2 regions of the Variovorax sp. 10L426 genome follow, and region 2 is predicted to be linked to the other one. Evidence: predicted binding sites of a transcription regulator. Region 2 holds the regulator's gene; the other holds the start of a gene.
What was found. The regulator FNR, encoded in region 2, switches genes on or off when oxygen is low (the NO sensors DNR and NnrR bind a similar motif). The targets are predictions, from matches to a motif close to TTGATNNNNATCAA.
Positions count from the first base shown of each region.

Region 1 (8,896 bases), on a different contig from region 2:
AGCACGATCTCCTCGATCTGCGTCGGGAAGACGTTGACGCCGCGGATGATCAGCATGTCGTCCGAGCGCCCGACGATCTTGCCCATGCGGCGGAACGAGCGCGCGGTGGGCGCCAGGAGCCGCGTGAGATCTCGCGTGCGGTAGCGGATGATGGGCAGCGCTTCCTTGGTGAGCGAGGTGAAGACGAGTTCACCCTCCGAGCCCTCGGGCAGCACTTCGCCCGTTTCGGGGTTGATGATCTCGGGATAGAAGTGGTCTTCCCACAGCACAGGGCCGTCCTTGGTCTCGATGCATTCGCTCGCCACGCCGGGGCCCATCACTTCGGAGAGGCCGTAGATGTCGACCGCATCGATGCCGGCCTTGCCTTCGATCTCGTGGCGCATCGCCTCGGTCCACGGCTCGGCACCGAAGATGCCGACCTTGAGCGAGCATTCGCGCGGGTCCAGCCCCTGGCGCACGAATTCCTCGACGATCACCTGCATGTAGCTCGGCGTGACCATGATGATCTCGGGCTTGAAATCGCGGATGAGCTGGACCTGCTTTTCGGTCTGCCCGCCCGACATCGGAATTACGGTGCAGCCGAGCCGCTCGGCGCCGTAGTGCGCGCCGAGCCCGCCGGTGAAGAGGCCGTAGCCGTAGGCGATGTGCACGATGTCGCCCGCGCGGCCGCCCGCTGCGCGGATCGAACGTGCGACCAACGAGGCCCATGTGTCAATGTCGTTCTTCGTGTAGCCGACGACGGTGGGCTTCCCCGTGGTGCCCGACGATGCATGCACGCGTGACACCTGCTCCCGCGGAACCGCGAAAAGACCGAAGGGATAGTTGTCCCGCAGGTCCTTCTTGGTCGTGAAGGGGAACTTGGACAGGTCGCTCAGCTGCTTCAGGTCGTCGGGATGAACGCCCTTTTCGTCGAACGCCTTGCGATAGTGCGGCACGTTGTCGTAGGCGTGCTTGAGCGACCAGCGCAGACGCTGCAATTGCAGGGCCTGGATCTCGTCGCGGCTGGCGGTCTCGATGGCGTCGAGTTCACCGGGGGCGGGTTGCTTCACGGGCATGGATGTGTCTCCTCGGGCGGCTCACGCGGCGACGGCCGGCTTGCCCTTGATGGTGTAGGAACGGCCGCGGAAGACGGCGATGCGCTCGTTCCGCTGGTTGGTGATTTCGCAGTCGTAGACGCCGGTTCGGCCTGCCTTCGAGACCTCGAAGCTGCGCGCCGTGAGCACGTCGCCCTCGCGGCCCGGCGCCATCAGGTCGATGGAGAAGCCCGAGGCCACCGTCAGTTCGTTGTACGAGTTGCAGGCATACGCGAAGGCCGTGTCGGCGAGCGTCGCGATGAGGCCGCCGTGGCAGATGTCGTGGCCGTTGAGCATGTGCTCGCGCACGGTCATGGCGACAGATGCATTGCCGGGCGAGACTTCGACGACTTCCATGCCGAGGTTCTTGGCAGCGCGGTCGTTGGCGAACATGCGCTCGCGCACCAGTTCCGCGGTCTGCTGCGGCGTGCGTTCGGATTGGGGTGTGGACATTGCGATTCAGCGGTCGGTGAAAACAGGAGTGCGCTTCGCGGAGAACGCGGCGACGCCTTCGAGGTAGTCGTGCGCGCGGCCAAGCTCGGACTGCACGACGGCTTCGTGATCGAGTGCTTGATCGAGCGTGAGGTGTTGGGCTCCATCGATGGCGTCGCGGGTGGCGGCCAGCGCCTTCACCGGCATCGCGGCGAGACGCACCGCAAGCTTGCGGGCCTCCTCGGCCAGCACCGCGTCGTCGACGCATTTCCAGATGAGGCCGATGCGCTCGGCTTCGGCGGCGCTGAGCTTGTCGCCGAGCATCGCGAGCCCCATGGCGCGCGCGCGGCCCACGATGCGCGGCAGCAGCCACGTGCCGCCGGTGTCCGGCACGAGGCCGATCTTGGCGAAGGCCTGGATGAAGCTGGCGGATTGGCCGGCGATCACGAGATCGCAGTTCAGCGCCAGGTTCGCGCCCGCGCCGGCCGCGACGCCGTTGACGGCGGCAATCACCGGGACAGGCATCGACTTCAGCCGTCGCACGAGGGGCTTGTAGAGGATCTCGATCGTGCAGCCCAGATCCTTGGGGGGCTCGCCGGCGAGCGACGGCGCGACCATCGGATCGGCGAGATCCTGGCCGGCGCAGAAGCCACGGCCGGCGCCGGTCAGGACCAGGCAGCGGACCTCGGCATTGGCCGCAGCGGCGTCGAGCGCGGCACGAAGCTGCTCGTGCATGGCACCGGTGAAGCTGTTGAGAGCGGCGGGCCGGTTGAGCGTGAGCGTCAAAACCGGGCCGTCGTGCGAAGCAAGGACGAGTGAATCGGACAAGCTGTGTCTCCAGTCGTGGGATGCAGTCGTGGGATGGGGCCGGGCCGGACGTCTTGATCTGCGTCAAATGTATTGTTGACCGACCGGTCGGTGAATCATAAGATCGACTTCAGCCTGACGCAAGTCAGAACATCCACGGGAAAACCCGCGTATCGGCGTCATTCCCAAAAAAGAAGGAGACCGCCTTGCCTTGTTATTCGATCGAAGGAGTGGTGCCGGTCATCGACCCCAGCGCCTATGTGCATCCGACTGCCGTGCTCATTGGCGACGTGATCGTCGGGCCGGACTGCTACGTCGGGCCGTGCGCCGTGCTGCGCGGCGATTTCGGCCGCATCGTGCTCCAGCGCGGCTCCAACTTGCAGGACACCTGCGTGATTCACGGCTTCCCCGCCCAGGACACCGTCGTCGAGGAAAACGGCCACATCGGCCATGGCGCCGTGCTGCACAGCTGCATCGTCCGGCGCGACGCGCTGGTCGGCATGAATGCCGTCGTCATGGACGAGGCCGAAGTCGGCGAAGCGGCCATCCTCGCGGCCTGCGCCTTCGTTCCGGCGGGCAAGAAAATCCCCGCGCGATCGCTCGCCGCCGGCATTCCCGCGAAGGTGATGCGCGAATTGAGCGATCAGGAAGTCGCGTGGAAGCTGGAAGGCACGCGCACCTACCAGCACCTCACGCAGCGCTGTCTTGCGAGCATGAAGGAAGTTGACCCGCTGGCTGCGGTAGAGGCCGATCGGCCGCGGGTGAATGCGCCGGATGTGAAGCCGTTGATCGCGACGAAGCGCGGGTAGCCCTGGTCAGCTGGCAGACATCATCGACATACGCTGCCAGGCGGCCTGCATCTCGCCCTTGAGCGCCGCCATCTGGTCGGCGACTCGCGTCTCTCGCCGGATGGCGAAGATGCTCTGTCCTGCCGCCTCGTAGATGAGTCGTGCATCGTCATGTTCGTGGATCGACGCGAACACATCGCCCGTCAGCGCCTGCTGCAAGGGCATCGGCAAGGGCTCTGGTGCGCCGGACGCAGACCACGCATCGATCCAGTCGCTGCGCACCACCCGGCATGGCTTTCCGCTATGGGCGCGCGTGATCACCGTGTCTTCGCTGCCGCTGTCGATCAGGCGACGCAGCAGCGCCGGCGGCGTGTGGTTTTCGGCGGCGGCCATCCATAGGGTGCCGAGCCAACCGCCCTGCGCGCCCATGGCAATGGCCGCAACGATCTGATCGCCATTGCCGATGCCGCCAGCGGCGAGCACCGGTGCATCTCCGGCGACAGCAACGATCTGCGGCACCAACGAGAAGGTGCCCACCGTTCCTGTGTGACCTCCGGCGTCGTAGCCCTGCGCCACGAGCACGTCCACGCCCATCGCCAAGGCCTTTTGCGCATGGCGAACGGAGCCGATGAGCGAGAAGGTCACCTTGCCCGCCGCCTTGGCGCGCGCGATGAGTTCCGGACGCAGGCCGATCGCCGTGGCGACGCCCAGCGCGTTCGAAGCCAGCACCTGCTCGATCTGCTGCTCGAACAGCGACTCGGAGCGCACCTGCGTGGTAAAGAAGCTGGGCTTGACCGGTGCCTGCACGGCGAAGCGATCGCGCAGGCCGTCGACGAATTCGACATGCGTCTGCGGCAAGGCGCCGCGCACGTCATCGATGCTGCCGGTCTGCGGCACCTGCGAAGGCAGCATCAGGTCGACCCCATAGGGAAGCCCCTGCATTCGCGAATCGACCTCTTCCAGGATGTGCGGAATCTCGTGCGGCATCTCCCGCGCCAGGCCGAGCACCGGAAATCCGCCTGCCTTGGCGATCTCGACCACCACGTCGATCGAATGCGAGAACCCGAAGATCGGATGCGCGATGCCGAGCTTTGCGCAGATGGGTGGCTTCAGGGGCGATTTCATGGCGCGGGTCTCCCTCATTGCGGATCGATGCCGGCTTGCTTGATGACCTTGCTCCAGCGCCCGACCTCGGTCGCGATGAAGGCATCGAACTCCTTCGGGCCCTGCGGCGCGAGTTCGAGGCCCAGCATCTCCAGCTTGGCCTTGGTGTCGGGCATCGCGAGAACTTCAGCGACATCGGCAGACAGTTTCCGGATCAGCGCGTCCGGCGTCTTGGCGGGCGCCACGAAGCCGAACCATGTCCCGACGCTGTAGTCCGGGAGGCCGATCGATTCGGCAACCGTCGGTACATCCGGCAGCGCGGCCGAGCGCTTGGCCGTGGTGACCGCGAGAGCCTTCAACTTGCCGCTCTTGATGTAGGGGGACGCCAGCGCCGCGGTCAGCGGCATCATCGTCACCCGGCCGCCAAGCAGGTCGTTCAATGCATCGGGCTGGCCGCGATAGGGCACGTGCGTGAGCTTCACGCCCGCCATCTGCGAAAGCAGTTCGCCGGAGAGATGGTTGGAAGTCCCGACACCAGCCGTCGCGTAGGTCAGCGGCGTGGCGCTGCTCTTCGCCAGCGCAACGAGTTCGGCCATGTTCTTGACGGGCACGTTCGGCGGCACGACGAACACGTTCGAGATGATCCCGAAGCCTTCGATCGCCCGAAAATCCTTCACCGGATTCCACGTCACACCCTTGATGATGCTCGGCGCCACTGCATGGCCAGGGCTGACACACAGCAGCGTGTAGCCGTCCGGCGCGGACTTGGCCACGAAGTCGGTCCCGATGGAGCCTCCCGCCCCGGTCTTGTTCTCGACGATGACCGGTTGGCCGTACTTCACGCTCAGTTTCTCGCCCACGATGCGGGCGATCGAATCCACGACTCCGCCTGCGGAGAAGGGAACGATGATCTTGATCGGCTTGGTCGGATAAGCATCGCCTTGCGCCAGGGCCGGCGCGGCGGCCAGGCTCAGCGCTGCGATGCACATGGCGCCGAAAGCGCGGCGAGTCGTATTGCGGATCATTGCTTGTCTCCTGTCATTGACTGTCATTGAATTGGAAAGAGTTGAGGTGCAGCTGCCGGAGCCCAGGGGCCGTTTCCGTCCTTGAACAGCCCGCGGTTCACCTCATGCACGCGCGCTTCGCGAAGATTCAGAACCGGCGTCACGCAAGCGTCGAGGGCTTCGAAGTGGGCGGCCCAGTGCGCCATCGACTGCCGAAGGAAGCGCTTCTGGAAGAGCGCCGCCAGTTCGCCATGGCGCGCGCGATCGCCTCGCGAGGGCAGGCGGGCCGGGTCGAGCCCGAGGCCGGCGACGAAACTCAGATAGAAGCGCTCTTCGATCGCGCCGACGGCCATGTGGCGCCCGTCGGCGGTGAGGTAACTCCGGTACCAGGGTACGCCCCCGTCGATCACGTTGGCATGGGGCGCGTCCTGCCAGGCCCCCACGCCCAGGCGTGCGAACACCGCGGTAAGCAGGTGCGCGCAACCATGCGTCATGGACGCGTCCACGACGCAGCCGCGATCCGTCGATGCGCGCGCATGGAGCGCAGACAGAATCCCCATGGCGGCGTACAGCGCACCGCCGGCGAGGTCGCCCAGCAGGTTGAGCGGCACATGGTCCGCGCCCACGGCGTGCAGCGCACCGCTCATGGCGACATAGTTGATGTCATGCCCGGCGCGTTGTGCCCACGGCCCCTGCCGCTCCCACCCGACAATGCGGGCATACACGAGCCGCGGGTTGCGCGCATGGATCGCCGCAGGGCCGAGCCCGAGCCGCTCCATCACGCCGGGCCGAAAGCCCTCCAGCAGCACGTCCGCCTGCGCGGCCGCATCGAGCGCCGCCTCCCGGCCTTCAGCGGTCTTGAGATCCAGCGTTCGAAGCTCGCGCGCCCACTGGCCGATGTCGGCTTCCGCGTCGACCGGCACGCCGAGGTCGGGCGGACGCGGATTGGCAACGCGCGTTACCTCGGCGCCCTGCTGCGCGAGCCACCAGGCGCAGAAGGGCACGCCGCCGACCGTGGCGAACTCGAGCACGCGCAGGCCGGCCAGCGCCTTCATGCGGCCGCCTTGCGCGCCTGCGCCAGCGCGACAGTGCGCTTGGCGATGTTGACGAGATGGATCTGGCTCGTGCCTTCGTACAGGCGAAACAGGCGCACATCGCGGTAGAAGCGCTCCGCGACGTTGTCCGCCACATAGCCCCCTCCACCGAACACCTGCACCGCACGGTCGGCCACGCGGCCGCACACCTCGGAGGCAAAGAGCTTGCACATGGATGCTTCCATCGTCACGTCCTCGCCGGCATCGCGCTTGCGCGCCGTCTCCAGCACCAGCGCGCGCGCGGCGTGCACCTCGACATTGCTCTCGGCGATCATCTGCTGCACGAGCTGGAACTCGGCAATGGCCTGCCCGAACTGGCGGCGCGACGTGGCACGCTCGACCATCTCGTCGACCAGCCGGATCGCGGGGCCGACGCACAAGCCCGCCAGGTTGATGCGCTGCTTGTTCAACGCCTTCATCGCCGTGCGAAAGCCCTGACCCGGCTTTCCGCCGACGATCGCCGAAGCCGGGACACGACAGGCCTCGAGCACCACCTCGCCCACCGGCGAGCCGTGTTGGCCCATCTTGCGATAGGCCGGCGGCGTGCCGAGGCCCGGCGTGCCGCGCGGGATCAGGAAGGCGCTGATGCCGGCGGCACCCTTGGCAGAGGCATCGGTGCGCGCGAACACGGTGAACAGATCGGCGATTGGCGCATTGGTGATGAAGCACTTCCGGCCGCTGATCACATAATCATCGCCATCGAGCACGGCGGTCGTCGTCAAGGCTGTGGCGTCGGAGCCGGCGTCCGGTTCGGTCAGCGCGAAGCAACCGGTGACCTCGCCGCTCGCGAGGCGCGGCAGCCACGTTTTCTTTTGTGCTTCGGTTCCATCGACGACCAGCGATTCCGACGCAATGCCGGTATTGCCCCCAAAGCGGGCCCGGAAGGTAGTGGCGCATTGCGACACCTCGATGTTGACGAGCGACAGCTCTTCAGAGGTGAGCCCCGCGCCGCCGTAGGCTTCGGGAATGCTGTGGCCGAACAGCCCCAGGCTGCGCATGCGCGCGACGATGGTGGGCGGAATCTCGTCGCTCTGGTCGACCTCCGCTTCGAGCGGCATGCACTCGTCCCGCACGAACTGGCGGACCTCGGCGAGCAGTCTTGCGAAGGCTTCGGGGTTGCGGATCATTGGATGTGTTCTCCTTGGGCTCAGCGCGGCGTGCCGCAGGCGGTTTCGATCAGGCGCACGGCATCGAGCAGGCGTGGCGCAACTTGTTTTTCCAGCGTCGGCTTGTCGAGGCGATAGGCGGCCGACGTGCAATTGAGCGCGACGATCTCTTCGCGCGCGCTCAGCCGGATAGGTACAGCGACGGCATGCACTTCCTTTCGCCAGTCGCCGCGCGAATAGCAATAGCCGCGCTGCACAAAGGCCTTCTGGTCGGCCTCCCACAGCGGCTTGTCGAGTGCAAAGCGCTCCGGGTCCTCGACCCTCAGCCGATTCAGGATCGCCTTGCGCTCCGTGGGCGGGCTGGCCAGGATCAGGGCGCGCCCAATCGACGTCGACAGCAGCGGGCGCGTGCTGCCGATGTCCGGCTGGTAGACGTTGCCCGCATCGACGCGGCAGGTGTCGATGTAGACCACGCTCGTGCGGTCACGCATGCCGAGGTTGACAGTGCAACCGGTCTCTCGCGCCACCTGCTCCATGAAGGGCCGCGCGATCTGGCGCACGCGCGTGTTGGCCAGGAGCGGATAGCCGAGCGACAGCACACCCGAGCCCAGCCGGTACTTCTGCAGGCCCTCGACCCGACTCAGGTAGCCGAGAAGCGTGAGCGTGTAGGTCAGCCGCGAGACCGTCGGCTTGGGCAATCCCGTGCGATCGGAGATCTCCCGATTGCCCAGCATCGGCTCGGCCAGCGTGAACGCGCGCAACACCTCCATGCCGCGCGCCAGGTTCATCGAGAACTGGCGATCGGCGCTGAGGTCGTGCGGGTTGACGAGACCTGGAAGCGGGGCGGTGAACATGGCGCGGCGGGTGGAGGTGGGGCGTTGGTTGGAACTCATGATGGACTCGAACGGAGTGGCCTGGTGAACCTGTTTCGCTGTGCGAAACGCTCGTTGTAGTCCAAATCGTGCTCTGGCAAAAACGGGGAAAGCCGGACGCCCTGCCCTGCCGACCCCACTCTTTAGAGGCCACCCATTGACCGCATCCACCTCCCCATCGGGCGCCCTGTCAGGCGTCCGCATCCTCGACATGGCCACCGTGCTGGCGGCGCCGTTCGGTGCGACGCTGTGCGCCGATCACGGCGCAACGGTGGTGAAGCTGGAACTTCCGGACGGAAGCGACCCTCTGCGCTCGCTGCAACCCGTGAAGGAAGGCGTTCCGCTGTGGTGGAAGGTGGCGAACCGCGGCAAACGCGGCATCTCGCTCGATGTGCGCAAGCCGCGCGGCCGCGACCTGCTCTTGCGGATGCTTCCGCACTTCGACGTGCTGGTCGAGAACTTCCGCACCGGCACGATGGACCGATGGGGCCTGGACGCCGAGACGCTGTGGGCGATCAATCCGCGGCTCGTCATCCTTCGCCTCACCGGCTTCGGGCAAACCGGCCCTTACCGCGCTCGGCCCGGATTCGCGCGCGTGTTCGAAGCAATGAGCGGC
Region 1 covers NZ_JBFTJF010000016.1:88,666-97,561, reverse strand. The annotation lists gene paaK (phenylacetate--CoA ligase PaaK) at 1-1,055, opposite strand, end outside; gene paaI (hydroxyphenylacetyl-CoA thioesterase PaaI) at 1,077-1,526, opposite strand; gene paaG (2-(1,2-epoxy-1,2-dihydrophenyl)acetyl-CoA isomerase PaaG) at 1,533-2,333, opposite strand; gene AC1DHL_RS22530 (phenylacetic acid degradation protein PaaY) at 2,519-3,121, shown strand; gene AC1DHL_RS22525 (NAD(P)H-dependent flavin oxidoreductase) at 3,128-4,225, opposite strand; gene AC1DHL_RS22520 (tripartite tricarboxylate transporter substrate binding protein) at 4,240-5,229, opposite strand; gene AC1DHL_RS22515 (CaiB/BaiF CoA transferase family protein) at 5,253-6,263, opposite strand; gene AC1DHL_RS22510 (acyl-CoA dehydrogenase family protein) at 6,260-7,429, opposite strand; gene AC1DHL_RS22505 (IclR family transcriptional regulator) at 7,450-8,301, opposite strand; gene AC1DHL_RS22500 (CaiB/BaiF CoA transferase family protein) at 8,438-8,896, shown strand, end outside.
Region 1: AC1DHL_RS22530 (phenylacetic acid degradation protein PaaY) is a predicted target of FNR. The motif match lies at 2,387-2,400, and genes of this name have one in related genera.

Region 2 (8,896 bases):
CGTAGACGAGCGGCAGATTCACCGCCCGTGCGCGCTCCGCCATGCGCGCCACGCGCTCGCCTTCCTTGCCGACATGGAACGGCGAGGCGTTGATCACCGCCAGCACTTCTGCACCGGCCTCCTTGGCCAATCGCGCGGGGGCGTCGAACCAGGCGTCCTCGCAGATCAGGAGGCCGACGGACACGCCGCCCGCCTCGAACACGCAGACGCCCTCGCCGGGCGTGAAGTACCGGCGCTCGTCGAACACCTGGTAGTTGGGCAATTCGCGCTTGGCGTAGGTCTCGAGGACCCGCCCTTCGCTGACAACGCTGGCTGCGTTGTGACGCAATTGCACGGCAACCGACTTGCTGCGCAGGCTGCCGCCGGTGGGATGGCCGACTACGACCACCATGCCGTCGAGGTCCGCCAGTTCGGTGGCCACGGCCTGTACGGCATCGTCGCAGGCCGCCACGAAGGCCGGCCGCAGGAACATGTCTTCCGCCGCATAGCCGCAGATCGACAGTTCGGGCGTGAGCAGCAGGCGCGCACCTTGCTGGTAGGCGGACCGCGCCGCGTCGACGATCTTTCGCGCGTTGCCGGTGAGGTCGCCCACCACGAAATTGAGCTGCGCGATGGCGAGTTTCAGAGTCATATCAGAGCTAGCAAAGGGCTGAACGATTATGTCATCCACGTGTCGGCACCATGCCTTGCAACCCTTGGGCCACGCGCGATCGCAGGGGCTGTTACCCTCGTCAATCGATGCGCACCGGCTCTTCCCTTACCGCCTTCTTCGATTCCGTCGTTCCGAGCCCCCAGGGCCAGGCCTACCTGCTCCTGGTCTTCACCACGCTGATCTGGGGCGCCAATGCCGTGGCCGCGCGGCTCGCGGTGGGCGAGGTCTCGCCGATGATGCTGACCTTCTCGCGCTGGATCATCTGCTGCCTGGCGCTCGGTCTCACTGCGCGGAAGGAGATCGCTGCCCACTGGCGCACGCTGCTGCCGTCCTGGCGCTCCATTGCGTTGATGGGCGCGCTCGGTTTCACCGGCTTCAATGCGCTCTTCTATGCGGCCGCCCATCACACGACGGCGATCAACATCGCGATCATCCAGGGCACCATTCCGGTGCTGGTGCTGGTCGGCAGCTTTTTCTTCTTCGGGACCCGCATCACGCGCCTGCAGGTCGTGGGCGTCGTGATGACCCTCGCGGGCATCGCCGTCGTTGCGTCGCGCGGCGAACTGGCGTTGCTGGCGAGCCTGGCGTTCAACATCGGCGACGTCTGGATCTTGATCGCCTGCCTGCTGTATACCGGCTATGCCCTCGGGCTGCGCAAGCGCCCGGCGGTGCCGGCCATCGTCTTCTTTGCCGCCACGGCAGCGGTGGCCTGCGTGGTCTCGCTCCCGCTGGTGGCGGCGGAGATCGCGATGGGCCAGTTCTTCATGCCGACCGGCAAGGGCCTCGTGCTGGTGATCTTCGTCGGCCTGCTGCCGTCCTTCATCTCGCAGATCACCTTCATCCACGCCGTGGGGCTGATCGGGCCGGCGAGGGCCGGTGTCTTTCTCAACCTGGTTCCGATCTTCGGGCCGTTGCTGGCCGTCCTGATCCTGGGCGAACCCCTGTCGGTCTACCACGCGGTCGCGCTGGCCCTCGTGTTGGGGGGTATCTATGTGGCCGAGTCGCTCGGGACCCGCTGGCGTTGACGAGACTCCCTTGACCGACCCCACCATTCGCATCCATCGCTCGGCTTCCGAGATCGGCGCCGCCGCCTGGGACGGCCTGCTCGCGATGCAGGCGGCACCCTCCCCCTTCATGCGCCACGCCTACCTGAATTCTCTGGACGCCAGCGGCAGCGCGTCGGCGAACACGGGCTGGGCACCGCACTTCGTGACGCTGTGGCAAGGCGCTCGGCTGATGGCCGCATGCCCGCTCTATGTCAAGGACCACTCCTATGGGGAGTACGTCTTCGATTGGGCCTGGGCCAACGCCTACCAGCAGCACGGGTTGGCCTACTACCCCAAGGCCGTCATCGCGGTGCCGTTCACCCCCGTGCCCGGGACCCGTCTTCTGGCGCGCGACGACATGAGCCGCGCGCTCCTGGTGCGCGCCCTGGTTGCCTGGTGCGAGCAGACTAAGGTCTCGTCGCTGCATCTGCTCTTCGGCGCCGATGAAGACATGGCGGCATGCGCAGACGCCGGGCTCATGCTGCGGCATACGGTCCAGTTCCACTGGACCAACGCGCATTGGAGCGACTTCGATGCTTTCCTCGCCAGCCTGTCCCACGACAAGCGCAAGAAGATCCGCCAGGAACGCCGCAAGGTCCACGATGCGGGCGTGAGCTTTCGCTGGTCGCGCGGCGCCGACATCTGCAGTGCGGATTGGGATTTCTTTTATCGTTGCTACGCGCGCACCTACCGCGAGCACGGAAACCCGCCCTATCTGAATCGCGACTTCTTTCATCGCATGGCGGCGACCATGCCTGAAGCCTGGCTGCTCTTCATCGCCGAACGGGGCGGCAAACCGATCGCGGCGAGCCTCATCGCGTTGTCGGCGGGTCTGTCCGGACACAGCGCGTCGGAGCATCCGCTGATTGCCTACGGCCGCTACTGGGGCGCGCTCGAGCGCGTGGACTGCCTGCATTTCGAGGCGTGTTACTACCAGCCGCTCCAGTGGTGCATCGAGCACGGCGTCCTGCGCTTCGAAGGCGGCGCGCAAGGCGAGCACAAGATGGCGCGCGCCCTGATGCCAGTCAAGACGACCAGCGCCCACTGGCTGGCGCACCCATCCTTTGCCGATGCGGTCGAGCGCTTCCTGGAACGCGAAGGCGCGGGCATCGAGAACTACATGGACCACCTCGAAGAGCGCAGCCCCTTCCGCCAGCACGAATGAGGTTCAGCGCTGCGCACCCAGCCCAATCGGTGCCGGCACGGCGTTGACGATGCGCGTGAAAAGCGCGGCGTAATCAGGCTCGGGTTCGCAGCCCGTCAATGGATCGCGATTGGCGCTGAACGCCTCGTCGAGGTCCGCCCAGTCTTCATTGGTCAGCACCTTCTCGGCGAGGGGAAGGATTTCACGCTCCTCCAGCGCCATGTGGCCCAGATAGAAGTCGACATAGCGCTCGACCGCCTCTTCGAAGGCGCGTCGGCGCGGTTCCCCAAGCATCTCGAAGGCGAGGAGCGCGTGCTCCACTTCGCGGATCTTCCGCTCTCCCCGCGCGTGATCGTCGTCCAGCCGATCGAGCAGTTCGCGCGAAATCGGCGTTCGCGCGCGCAGCTTGGGGAACAGCAATTCCGATTCCTTGCGGTGATGCCGCTTCTCCGGAAACTCGTCGACATAGAAGAGCATCGCGCGCAGGGCGCCGAAATCAGGCAGCGAGCGCTGCCGCCGATGCTCCGCCAGGAGCAAGAGGATGGATCGAAGCATGGCCGAGAGGGCCGAGTGCTCGTCACGAATGATTCGCGTGGTGATGTGCGTCATGCGGCTCTCCGTTGGATGCCGCAAGCTTCTCATTCCTCACGCTTCGCGACCTTGCTGCAGATCAAGGCCGCATCGGTTTGCGCCGCAAGCTCACTTGGTCAGCTTCACCGTGCCCTTCATGAGCGCGGAATGACCGGGAAACGAACAGAAAAAGGCATAGCTCTGATCGGCCTTGAGCTTGCTGGTGTCGAAGGTGACGGAGTCCGAAGCGCCACCGCCGACGACTGCCGTGTGAGCGATCACGCGGGCATCACCCGCCTTGAGGTAGTTTTTGTCCAAGCCGGCGCCGATACCGTCTGCAGCCACCGCCTGGGCATCGGCCGAGGTGGTCAGCACCCAGTTGTGCCCCATCACCGCCTTCGGCAGCTTGCCCACATGCTTGAGCTTGACCGTGAACTGCTTGCAGCTTTGCGGCACGTCGATGCTGCTCTTGTTGAACTGCATGGCGTCGTTGCCTTCGATCTCCACGTCGCATGCGGCGGCCGACGCGGTGCCGGCCAGCGCCACCAAGAGCGCCGCAGCGCAGGTTCTCTTCAGGTTCACGGCATTCATCTTTCTTTCTCCTTTCGGTGTCGATGGCATTTCGCCATGAATCGAGTTTGCCCGCAATGGCGCCTTGCGCACCTGTGAGTGTGGCAAGGCTTGCGCCAGATCAAGGCTCCAAGGCGCCGCAGCCCGATACTGAACGCATCGCACCCCACCAACGAAAGGATCGTGTCATGTATCAGCGAATTCTTGTTCCGGTCGATGGAAGTCCGACATCGCAGCGCGGACTGGACGAAGCCATCCGTCTCGCCCGACTCACAACGGGCCACCTGCGGCTGATCCACGTGATCGACGAACTCTCGTTCGCGCTCGCCATGGACGCCTATTCCGGCTATTCCGGCGACTGGCTGAACGTGCTGCGCGAGGCCGGCCAGCGGGTGCTCGACGACGCGAAGGCAGTCGCGGAGACAGCGGGCGTCGACGCCGAGACCGTGCTGTGCGACAGCTTCGCCGGATCGGTTCACGAGCAGGTCACGGCCGAAGCCTCCAGGTGGCCCGCGGAGTTGATCGTGCTCGGCACGCATGGCCGCCGCGGCGTGGGCCGACTGGTATTGGGCAGCAGCGCCGAACACATCCTGCGCTTCGCACCCGTGCCGGTACTGCTGGTGCGCGCGCCGGAATCGGAATCGAAGCCCGAACCTGCGCAGGCAACGACCCGCGTGCGTCTGCCGTCGGGTGCGCTGGCGATGGAATGAACGAAGAGGCCGGGAGGTGGCCTCTCAGCGACACCAGATGTCGATCTGATGGCTGACATCGAGCGCCGCCTGCATGTTCAGACGATCCGCGAAAAGCGCGTCCGGTTGCGATCCGCCTGCAAATAGCGGTCGAACACCATCGCGATGGCCCGCACGAAGAACCAGCCTGCCGCCGTCACCTGGATGTCGTGGTCGCTCACGCACACCAGTCCGTGCGCGGCCAGAGGCCCGAGTGCCGCGATCTCGAGCGCGAAATGACGCTTGAAGTCGATCAGGTTCGCCAGCCCGATGGATTCGAAGTCCACGTGCCCCTGGCACATCAGGGCCATGATCACGGTTCGCCGCATGACGTCGTCGCGCGTCAGCGCCAATCCACGAACGACCGGGATGCATCCCTGATCGAGGTGGTCGTAGTACTCCGCCAGCGTCTTGGCGTTCTGGCTGTAGGTCGCGCCCACGCGGCCGATGGCCGAGACGCCGAGCGCGACGAGGTCGCAATCGGGTTGCGTGCTGTAGCCCTGGAAGTTGCGGTGCAGCCGCCCTTGCCGCTTGGCGATCGCCAGTGAATCTTCGGGCAATGCGAAGTGATCCATGCCGATGTAGACGTAGCCGGCCGCGGTCAGCGCGGCGATCGAGCGCGACAGCATCTCGACCTTGGCCTTCGCATCGGGCAGTTCTTCGGCGGCGATGCGCCGCTGCGGCTTGAAGCGCTCCGGCAGGTGGGCATAGGCATAGAGCGCGATGCGATCGGGCCGAAGCTTGCACACCTGCGCCAGCGTTCGGTCGAACGATGCCCTGTTCTGCCTGGGCAATCCGTAGATGAGATCGATGTTGATCGACTTGAAACCCAGCGCGCGCGCACTCGCCATCAGGTCGAACACCCGAGCGGCTGGCTGGATGCGATGAATGGCCTTCTGGACATCCGGCTCGAAGTCCTGGACGCCGAAGCTCAGGCGATTGAACCCCATGCCGGCCAGCCGTTCGAGGCGCCGGCTGTCGACGGTCCGCGGATCGATCTCGATGGATTGCTCGCGTTCCGGGCCCAGCACGAATGCGTCGCCAAGGATCGCGAGCAGCCTCTCGAGGCCGTCGTCGTCCAGGAAAGTCGGCGTCCCGCCGCCGAGATGCAGTTGGCTGACGAGCGCGCCGCGGCCAAGTTCCGCGACATGGAGGGCCACTTCGCGCGCGAGGTAGTCGAGATATTCGCCCCCACGGCTCTTGTGGCGAGTGACGATCTTGTTGCAGGCGCAGTAGTAGCACAGCGATTCGCAGAACGGGATGTGCACGTAGAGCGAAAGAGGACGCCCATGCGCACCGGCCGCCTTGCGCTGGCGCAGGGCCTGCGCGTAGTCGTCGGCTGTGAAGGCTTCGACGAATCGGTCTGCCGTCGGGTAGGAGGTATAGCGCGGGCCGGCAATGTCGAGGCGGCGCAGCACGGCGGGCGACGGCAGCACGGTGGACGCGGCGGCGGTCAGGAGGACTGAGGATGAATTCATTGCAGGCTATAAGGCGGGCAGAGAACCACTATGCCGTCCGGACGTTCCGCGAACCTTGACCTGCATCAAGCCCGCGCTCCGCACCCCGGCGCAAAATCACCCGGAACTCGACGCAAATCAATGAAAACGGAAAACATCAAGGTCGCCTGCTCCAACTGCAACCTGCGTGAGCTGTGCATGCCCATCGGCCTGCAGCCGGGCGACCTGCAACGCATCGACGACATCGTCGCGACCCGGCGAAAGGTCCGCCGGCGCGAGACCCTCTTTCGCAACGGCGAGCCATTCACCTCGCTCTATGCGATTCGCACGGGCGTCTTCAAGACCCGCGTGACGAGCGAGGACGGGCGCGACCAGGTCACCGGCTTCCAGATGGCGGGGGAGATCATCGGGCTCGACGGCATCGTCAACAACCAGCACACGTGCGATGCGGTCGCACTCGAAGATGCAGAAGTCTGCGTGATGCCCTTCGACCGCATCGAGGAACTCTCGCGCGAAGTCACTGCGCTGCAGCGGCACGTGCACCAGATCATGAGCCGCGAGATCGTGCGCGAGCATGGCGTGATGCTGTTGCTCGGCAGCATGCGAGCCGAGGAGCGGCTCGCCGCCTTCCTGTTGAACCTCGCGCAGCGGCTTCATGCGCGCGGCTTCTCGGGCTTCGAACTGGTGCTGCGCATGACGCGCGAGGAAATCGGCAGCTACCTCGGCCTCAAGCTCGAAACCGTGAGCCGCACGCTCTCGAAGTTCATGGATGACGGCATCGTCGATGTCCAACAACGCAACCTGCGAATCCTCGATCCAGATTCGCTCCGACGCCTGGTCAATCCTCCGTCCTGATTCCTCGCTCGGGCATCGACAACAGCAGCGTGAGCGCGCTTGCTTTCAATCCAAACCTCATCCTAGACCGCGCCTCGCGTGCTGTCGCGAGCACAGGTAACACATCCCCGCGGCGGCGGTATGCTGGACTTCGCCGCATGACGAAGAGCGCTGGGGCAACGAGACGCTGCCGCTGCCCGGCGGCCACTTCCGACAGACGCCCAAGGAACTGATGTAGCGCAACGTCCTGTACAAGGGCACACTGCGCACACCAACTGGCGGCTCGTCGACCTCGGCATCGCGCCTGATCACACGGCAAGGAAGCAACATGCCTCGTACCGCACCCATCCCGCAGCCCAAGGGCGATCCCTTCATCGGCAACCTGCGCTCGATCGACGGCGACGCGCCGATCCAGGGCTTCATGCGCCTGGCGCGCATCCATGGCCCGATCTTCCAACTCGAGGTCTTTGGCAGCCCGATCATCATCGTCAGCTCGCAGGAACTGGTGAACGAGTTGTGCGACGAGGCTCGCTTCGACAAGCGGGTCGCCGGTGCGCTGAAGAACATCCGCGACTTCGCCGGCGACGGCCTGTTCACCGCCAAGACCGACGAACCCAACTGGGCCACGGCGCACCGCCTGCTGATGCCGGCGTTCGGTCCGATCGGCATTCGCGGCATGTTCGATCGCATGCTCGACATCGCCGATCAGATGCTGACGCGCTGGGAGCGCTTCGGCTCCGAGAGCGTGATCGAGGTCACCGAGGACATGACACGGATGACCCTCGACACGATCGCGCTGTGCGCGTTCGACTACCGCTTCAACAGCTTCTACCAGCGCGAGATGCACCCCTTCATCGGCGCGATGGTCGATGCGTTGGCCGAGGCCGGCGCGCGCACGCGACGCCCGGAGCTCGCCAGCAAGCTGCTGCTGCGCAAGCGCCGCGGCTACGAAGACGACCTCGAGCTGATGCGCGAGGTGGCCGACGCGCTGATCGCCGAGCGCAAGCGCGACCCCGAGGCGGCGCAGAAGAAGGACCTGCTCGGGCTGATGCTCCAGGGGCGCGACCCCGTCACCGGTGAAGGCCTGTCCGACGAGAACATCCGCTACCAGCTCATCACCTTCCTCATCGCCGGGCACGAGACGACCAGCGGAATGCTGTCGTTCGCGACCTACTTCCTGATCAAGAACCCGCAAGTGCTGCTGAAGGCTCGCGCCGAGGTCGATGCCGCACTGGGCGAGGAGATGCCGCGGCTGGAGCACATGGGCCGGCTGCGCTACATCGAGCAGGTGCTGATGGAGAGCCTGCGCATCTGGCCGACCGCGCCGGCGTTCCAGTTGCGCGCGCGCGAAGACACCGTGATCGGCGGGCGCTACGCGATCGGTCGGCGCGACACGCTGATGGTGCTGACGCCCATGCTGCACCGCGACACCCAGGTCTGGGGCGACGATGTCGAAGCTTTCCGTCCCGAGCGCTTCGCGCCCGAGGCGATGGAGAAGCTGCCGCCGAACGCGTGGAAGCCGTTCGGCAACGGCCAGCGCGCCTGCATCGGCCGGCCGTTCGCGATGCAGGAGGCGGTGCTGCTGATCGCGATGATCCTTCAGCGCTTCGACCTGATCGAGGACGACCCGTCCTACCAGCTCTCGGTGGCCGAGACGCTCACCTTGAAGCCGCACGGCTTCCGCATCCGCGTCAAGCGCCGCGGCAGCGCGTCGTTCAAGCCGCGCAGCGCGGTCGGGTTGCAGACGGCCGCCAGTCCGGTGCAGGCAGCGGCGGCCCCGCGCGCCCCCGGAGAGCAGGCCACGCCGCTCCTGGTGCTGTTCGGCTCGAACACCGGCTCGGCCGAAGCGTTTGCGGAGCGCATCGCCAGCGACGCAGCGTCGCAGGGCTATGCGC
Region 2 covers NZ_JBFTJF010000005.1:118,912-127,807, reverse strand. The annotation lists gene AC1DHL_RS09105 (NAD+ synthase) at 1-631, opposite strand, end outside; gene AC1DHL_RS09100 (DMT family transporter) at 739-1,677, shown strand; gene AC1DHL_RS09095 (GNAT family N-acetyltransferase) at 1,688-2,863, shown strand; gene AC1DHL_RS09090 (hemerythrin domain-containing protein) at 2,867-3,451, opposite strand; gene azu (azurin) at 3,542-4,003, opposite strand; gene AC1DHL_RS09080 (universal stress protein) at 4,171-4,692, shown strand; gene hemN (oxygen-independent coproporphyrinogen III oxidase) at 4,770-6,188, opposite strand; gene fnr (fumarate/nitrate reduction transcriptional regulator Fnr) at 6,309-7,022, shown strand; gene AC1DHL_RS09065 (bifunctional cytochrome P450/NADPH--P450 reductase) at 7,330-8,896, shown strand, end outside.